Regions from separate parts of the Kitasatospora sp. NPDC090308 genome, predicted to be linked through region 2. Evidence: riboswitches for the same ligand, from Rfam matches in the RefSeq annotation. Region 2 holds a riboswitch; the other holds the start of a gene.
The links. Region 2 has a riboswitch for glycine ahead of gcvT (glycine cleavage system aminomethyltransferase GcvT). Riboswitches for the same ligand answer to the same signal wherever they lie in the genome.
Positions count from the first base shown of each region.

Region 1: another riboswitch for glycine. It lies ahead of gcvP (aminomethyl-transferring glycine dehydrogenase); the one in region 2 lies ahead of gcvT (glycine cleavage system aminomethyltransferase GcvT).

Region 1 covers NZ_JBIVXY010000005.1:557,575-560,973, reverse strand. The annotation lists gene ACIQVD_RS15770 (PRC and DUF2382 domain-containing protein) at 1-928, opposite strand, end outside; glycine riboswitch at 1,118-1,224, shown strand; gene gcvP (aminomethyl-transferring glycine dehydrogenase) at 1,444-3,399, shown strand, end outside.
Region 2 covers NZ_JBIVXY010000002.1:783,128-786,526, reverse strand. The annotation lists gene ACIQVD_RS07465 (enhanced serine sensitivity protein SseB C-terminal domain-containing protein) at 1-230, opposite strand, end outside; gene ACIQVD_RS07460 (enhanced serine sensitivity protein SseB) at 347-1,114, opposite strand; glycine riboswitch at 1,336-1,441, shown strand; gene gcvT (glycine cleavage system aminomethyltransferase GcvT) at 1,593-2,711, shown strand; gene gcvH (glycine cleavage system protein GcvH) at 2,814-3,188, shown strand; gene glyA (serine hydroxymethyltransferase) at 3,205-3,399, shown strand, end outside.

The DNA of each region.
Region 1 (3,399 bases), on a different contig from region 2:
CCTCCTCCTCGGTGTACCGCTCCACCACCAGCCGCACCCGCTCGATCGGCGCCAGGTACTTGTGCACCACCGGGCGCTCCTCGCGCAGCGTGACCTCCTCGACCGCCTCGGCGATCTCCTGCTCGCTCAGCGCCGCCCGCTCCGCGTCCGACACCGGGATCCGCTCCACCCGCACCCGCTCGCGCACCACCGGCACCCGGCGCTCCACCTGCTCGGTGGTCACGTACTTGCGCAGCCGGGTGGTGCCCACCTCGTGCCACTCGGTGCTGATGTCGATCCGCTCCTCGCGGCAGGTGATCTCCACCGGCGCGGTCGGCTCTGCCGCGGCCGACCGGGCGGACGGCTGCTGCTGCTGCTGCGACCGCGGTTGCGGCTGGGCCTGCTGGTGCCTGCCCGCGGCGTGGGCGGCCGGGGCCGCGGCGGCGGCGCCGGGGGCGGGCGCCGGGGTGGGGGAGGAGGCGACGGTGCCGAAGTCGCGGTCCGCGGCGGGCGCCGCGGGCTCCTCGCGCGGGTGCTCCTTCGCGGTCGCCGCCGCCCCGGCGGTCCCGGCCGCCGCTGCCGTCCCGGTCGCCGCTGCCGTGCCGTCCACCGCCGCCCGGCCCGAACCGGCGTCGCCGCCCGTGTCCAGCCCGTAGTAGCGGTACAGCTGCAGCTCCTGGGCCGGCGAGAGGTGCTGGCCCACGCCGAAGTCCGGCGACTCCTTGATCAGCGACTTGTCGTACGGGACGCGCAGCTCGTCGCCCGCGAACTCGCTGGTGGTCAGCGGGACGAAGGCGTCCCGGCCGAAGATCCCCGTGCGGACGGCCGCCCACTCCGGTTCGCCGGTGGCGTCGTCCAGGTACACCTCGTCGACCGTGCCGATCTTGTCACCGTTCCGGTCGACCGCCTTGTGTCCGATCAGGTCGCGCGGATCGATATCGGTCTGCACGCTGTCCTCCAGTCCTGCTGCTCCTGGGAAGATCCGTCCGGAGGCGGCCGGAGGAGCGTGCCGGGCCGCCACTTCACACCAAACGGCACGTCACGGACGGCGGCACCCCGGACACCGCCGTCCGGGGCAGATCACAGGGCCGCACCGGTGATACGGGAGGCCCGCGCTGGTAACCTCGGAGGCGACCGCCGAGCCCGCTCGGGAGAGTCCCGGAACCGCCCGAACGGCGGGGTGCGGGGCGCCGAAGGAGCAACCCCTCCCCGGAATCTCTCAGGCATCCGTACCGAACGGGCCAGGTCACTCTGGAAAGCAGGGCAGGACGGTCGGCACCGGAGCCGGCCGACCCGGCCCTCGCCGACGGTGCAAGCCGGGCGGGCCCGCGCGGTCCGGACGTGCGAAGCTCTCAGGTACCGATGACAGAGGGGGAGGCTGACGGGTTCGTACGCCCAGGCGCTCCCACGGCCGCCGACCGCGTGCGTACCACCGCCGGTCCGCGACCAGGAGGCCCGACCCCCATGAACGCCCAGCCGACGCTCAGCGACCTTGAGCAGGCCAGCCCCTTCGAGCACCGCCACATCGGCCCCGACAGCGACGCCCAGCAGAAGATGCTGGCCCAGGTCGGCTACGCCTCCCTGGACGAGCTGTCCGACGCCGCCGTCCCCGACGCCATCCGCAGCCTCACCGCGCTCGGCCTGCCCGCCGGCCGCAGCGAGGCCCAGGTGCTCGCCGAACTGCGCGAGCTGGCCGGCCGCAACCAGGTCCTCACCTCGATGATCGGCCTCGGCTACTACGGCACCTTCACCCCGCCGGTCATCCTGCGCAACGTGCTGGAGAACCCGGCCTGGTACACCGCCTACACCCCGTACCAGCCGGAGATCTCGCAGGGCCGCCTGGAGGCGCTGCTCAACTTCCAGACCGTGGTCGCCGACCTGACCGGCCTGGACACCTCCGGCTCCTCGCTGCTCGACGAGGGCACCGCCGCCGCCGAGGCGATGGCGCTGGCCCGGCGCGTCACCAAGAACAAGGCCGGCGTCTTCCTGGTCGACGCCGACACCCTGCCGCAGACCCTCGCCGTGATCGAGACCCGCGCCGAGCCGACCGGCGTCGAGGTCGTCACCGCGGACCTGTCCGACGGCATCCCCGCCGAGATCGCCGAGCGCGGCGTGTTCGGCGTGCTGCTCCAGTACCCCGGCGCGTCCGGCGCGGTCCGGGACCCGAAGGCCGTCATCGAGCAGGCGCACGGGCTCGGCGCGGTGGTCGCCGTCGCCGCCGACCTGCTCGCCCTCACCCTGCTGCGCTCGCCCGGCGAGCTCGGCGCCGACATCGCCTGCGGCACCTCGCAGCGCTTCGGCGTCCCGATGGGCTTCGGCGGCCCGCACGCCGGCTACCTGGCCGTGCGCGCCGAGTACGCCCGCAACCTGCCCGGCCGCCTGGTCGGCGTCTCCGTCGACGCCGACGGCAACCGCGCCTACCGGCTCGCCCTGCAGACCCGCGAGCAGCACATCCGCCGCGAGAAGGCCACCTCCAACATCTGCACCGCGCAGGTGCTGCTCGCCGTGATGGCCTCCATGTACGCCGTCTACCACGGCCCCGACGGCCTCGCCGACATCGCCCGCCGCACCCACCGCTACGCCGCCGCGCTCGCCGCCGGCCTGCGCGCGGGCGGCGTCGAGCTCGCCCACGACGCGTTCTTCGACACCGTCACCGCCGTGGTGCCCGGCCGGGCCGACCAGGTCGTCGCCGCGGCGCTGGCCGGCGGCGTCAACGTGCACCGGGTCGACGGCGACCGGGTGTCGGTGTCCTGCGACGAGACCACCACCCGCGCGCACCTGGCGGCCGTGTTCGCCGCGTTCGGGGTCGAGGGCGCCGAGATCGCCGAGGACGCCGACGCGCTGCCCGCCGGGCTGCTGCGCGAGGACGAGTACCTCACCCACCCGGTCTTCCACAGCCACCGCTCCGAGACCGCCATGCTGCGCTACCTGCGCCGGCTCTCCGACCGCGACTACGCGCTCGACCGCGGCATGATCCCGCTGGGCTCCTGCACCATGAAGCTCAACGCGACCACCGAGATGGAGCCGGTCACCTGGCCCGAGTTCGGGCAGCTGCACCCGTTCGCGCCGGTCGACCAGGCGGCCGGATACCTCACGCTGATCCGGGAGCTGGAGCAGCAGCTGGTGGAGGTGACGGGCTACGACGCCGTCTCGATCCAGCCCAACGCCGGTTCGCAGGGCGAGCTGGCCGGCCTGCTGGCCGTCCGGGCCTACCACCGGGCGAACGGCGACACCCAGCGCGACGTCTGCCTGATCCCGTCCTCCGCGCACGGCACCAACGCCGCCTCGGCGGCGATGGCCGGCATGCGGGTCGTGGTCGTCAAGACGCTGGCCGACGGCGACGTGGACGTCGAGGACCTGAAGGCGAAGATCGCCCAGCACGGCGAGCAGCTGGCCGTGCTGATGGTCACCTACCCGTCC
Region 2 (3,399 bases):
CTGGCCGCGAGCTGCCCGGGGGAGGTCGCGCAGGGCGCGTAGCCGTGGCCGCCGACGTCCATGTTCCCGTACTGGGCGTCCGGACTGCCGGGGCTGCCGTGCCAGAGCAGCATCCAGACCTGCCCGCCGGCCAGGGCCCGCAGCAGCCCCTCGTACGCCTCCCAGCGCTCCGGCGCGACTGCTGCGAGGGCGCGTTCGACCGCCCCCGGGTCGCCGGCTGCTCCCGTCACGTCGCCGCCTACTCTCTTCGTCCGTTCCGCCGTGCTCCGGTGTTCCGGGCAACCCTATGGGGCGCACCCGACAGCCGTCATGCCGCCGTGCCCCGCGCGGCGGACCGGGGCCGCCGTCACGGCCGCACGTAGAAGGGCTGTACCCGCCCCAGCATCCAGTCCACCACCGGATCGGCGACCAGGTCGAGCAGCACCAGGTGGACGCCCCAGCCGGGCGGGGCGGTTCCGAGCGCCCGGCCCAGCGCGGTGTTCACCTCGGCCGGGTCGGCGGGGGCCGCCGGGTCCAGCTGCACGCCGACGTACAGCAGGGTCGGCTCGCCCTCCACCCGGGCCAGCGCCCGACGCGCCGTCAGGACGCCGGGCAGCGCGACGAGTTCGCCGGTCGCGGCGGCCAGGAAGGCGAACGGCTCCTGGTGCGGCTCGGGCTCCTTGAGGGCCACCCGGGCACCCTCGGTCACCCCCTGCGCCTCCCACTGCTCGCCGCGCGGCCCGCGCCGCAGCTCGCCGACGCCCTCCGGCGGCACCGGGATGCCCACCGGCGCCTCCGGGTTGACCGCGACGCCGATGCCCAGCGGCAGCCCGCGGGCGAACTCCCACATCGGGGCGATCGCGAACGGGATGCCCGGGCAGTGCTGGAGGTACTGCTCCTGCGAGGAGTACACCGGGACGTACGGCGCCCCGGCCAGCTCCAGCGTCGGCAGGTCCAGCGCCTCGGCGTCCGGGGAGGTGCCGGACGGCAGCGGGATCCACACCTGGCTGCGGGCCAGCACCTCGATCACCCGGGGCGTCGCCCCGGGGTCGCCGAGCGCGGCCGTCAGCACCTGCTCCAGCTCGTTGGCCGGCCAGGGCCCGCCCTCCAGCACCCCGTCCAGCGGGAACCCCATCTCGCCCTCCACATCCGCGGTTGCGATCAGGTTAGCGGCGCGCGGCCCCGGTGCGGCGGCCCGGTGCGGCCCCGTCCGCCGCGGCCCGGTGCGGCCCCGTCCGCCGCGGCCCGGTGCGGCCCCGTCCGCCGCGGCCCGCTCCGGCCCGGTGCGGCCCCCTCTCCCGCGACCCGCCCCCGGCATGCCATGATGGGCCCGCCCACAACTTCACACCGGCCGCTCGAACCCGCGCGGGAGAGCCGGAACGGCCTGGCAACAGGCCGCGACCGGCGCCGAAGGAGCAAGTCCTCCCCGGAATCTCTCAGGCCCCCCTACCGCCCGGGCGAGGCAGATCTGGAAAGTGGACACGGCCGCGCCGTGCGCCCACCCACGGTGCAAGCCGCCATCCTGTTCAGGAGGCGGCGAAGCTCTCAGGTTCGACGACAGATGGGGGAGATTCGCCCCAGCCTGCCCGTTTCCAGATCCCGGGAGTCCTGTCGTGTCCCTCCGCCTGACCGCGCTCGACGCGCTGCACCGCTCGCTCGGCGCCACCATGACCGACTTCGCGGGCTGGGACATGCCGCTGCGCTACGGCAGCGAGCGCGAGGAGCACCTCGCGGTCCGCACGAAGGCGGGCCTGTTCGACCTCTCGCACATGGGCGAGATCACCGTCTCCGGCCCGCAGGCCGGCGAGCTGCTCGACCACGCCCTGGTCGGCTTCATCTCCGCGCTCGGCGTGCTGCGCGCCCGCTACACCATGATCTGCCGCGAGGACGGCGGCATCCTGGACGACCTGATCGTCTACCGCACCGCCGAGCACGAGTACCTGGTGGTGGCCAACGCCTCCAACGCCCAGGTGGTGCTGGACGCGCTGACCGAGCGCGCGGCCGGCTTCGACGCCGTCGTCCGCGACGACCGGGACGCCTACGCGCTGCTCGCCGTCCAGGGTCCGGAGGCGAACGGCATCCTGGCCAAGCTGACCGAAGCCGACCTGCCCGGCCTGAAGTACTACGCCCTGCTGCCCGCCACCGTGGCCGGCCGCCAGGTCTGGCTGGCCCGCACCGGCTACACCGGCGAGGACGGCTTCGAGGTGTTCTGCGCCCCGGCCGACGCCGCGCACCTGTGGACCGCGCTGACCGAGGCGGGCACCGCCGAGGGCCTGGTCCCGTGCGGCCTGTCCTGCCGCGACACGCTGCGCCTGGAGGCCGGCATGCCGCTGTACGGGCACGAGCTGTCCACCGGGCTGACCCCGTTCGACGCCGGCCTGGGCCGGGTGGTGCGCTTCGACAAGACCACCAACGACGGGCAGTTCGTCGGCCGCAAGGCGCTGGAGGAGGCCGCCGCCGCGGCCGGGTCCAACCCGCCGCGCAAGCTGGTCGGCCTGGTCTCCGAGGGCCGGCGCGTCCCGCGCGCCGAGTACGCGGTGGTGGACGCCGAGGGCGCCGTGATCGGCCGGATCACCTCCGGCGCGCCGTCCCCGACCCTGGGCAAGCCGATCGCCATCGCGTACGTGGACGCCGCGCACGCCGAGCCGGGCGGCACCGTCGCGGTGGACGTCCGCGGCAAGGCCGAGCCGGTCCGGGTGGTCGCGCTGCCGTTCTACCAGCGCGCCCGCTGACCCCGGCCTCTCCCCGTTCCCCTCCCGAGCCAGTCCTTTTCCGGTTCGTCCGCCCAGCGGACGGCCGCGCCCGCCCCTCCCGCGATCCTGGAGAATGACGCCATGAGCAACCCCACGCACCTGCAGTACACCAAGGAGCACGAGTGGCTGACCGCCGCCGTGGACGGGGTGTCGACGGTCGGCATCACCGCGCACGCGGCCGACGCCCTCGGCGACATCGTGTACGTCCAGCTCCCCGCAGTGGGTGACACCGTCACCGCGGGTGAGACCTGTGGCGAGCTCGAATCCACCAAGTCGGTCAGCGACCTCTACTCCCCCGCCACCGGCGAGGTCACCGAGGTCAACCAGGCCGTCATCGACGAGCCGGCCCTGGTCAACTCGGAGCCCTTCGAGGGCGGTTGGCTGTTCAAGGTCCGGGTCGAGGCGACCGACGAGCTGCTCGACGCCGACGGCTACACCGCCTTCACCGGCGCCTGACCGGGAGACCCCCCTGATGACGGTTCTCAACCAGTCCCTGCACGCGCTCGACCCGGAGATCGCCGCCGCGGTCGACGCCGAGCTGCACCGCCAGCAGACCACCCTGGAAATGATCGCCTCCGAGAACTTCGCCCCGGTGGCGGTCATGGAGGCCCAGGGCTCGGTGCTCACCAACAAGTACGCCGAGGGCTACCCCGGCCGCCGCTACTAC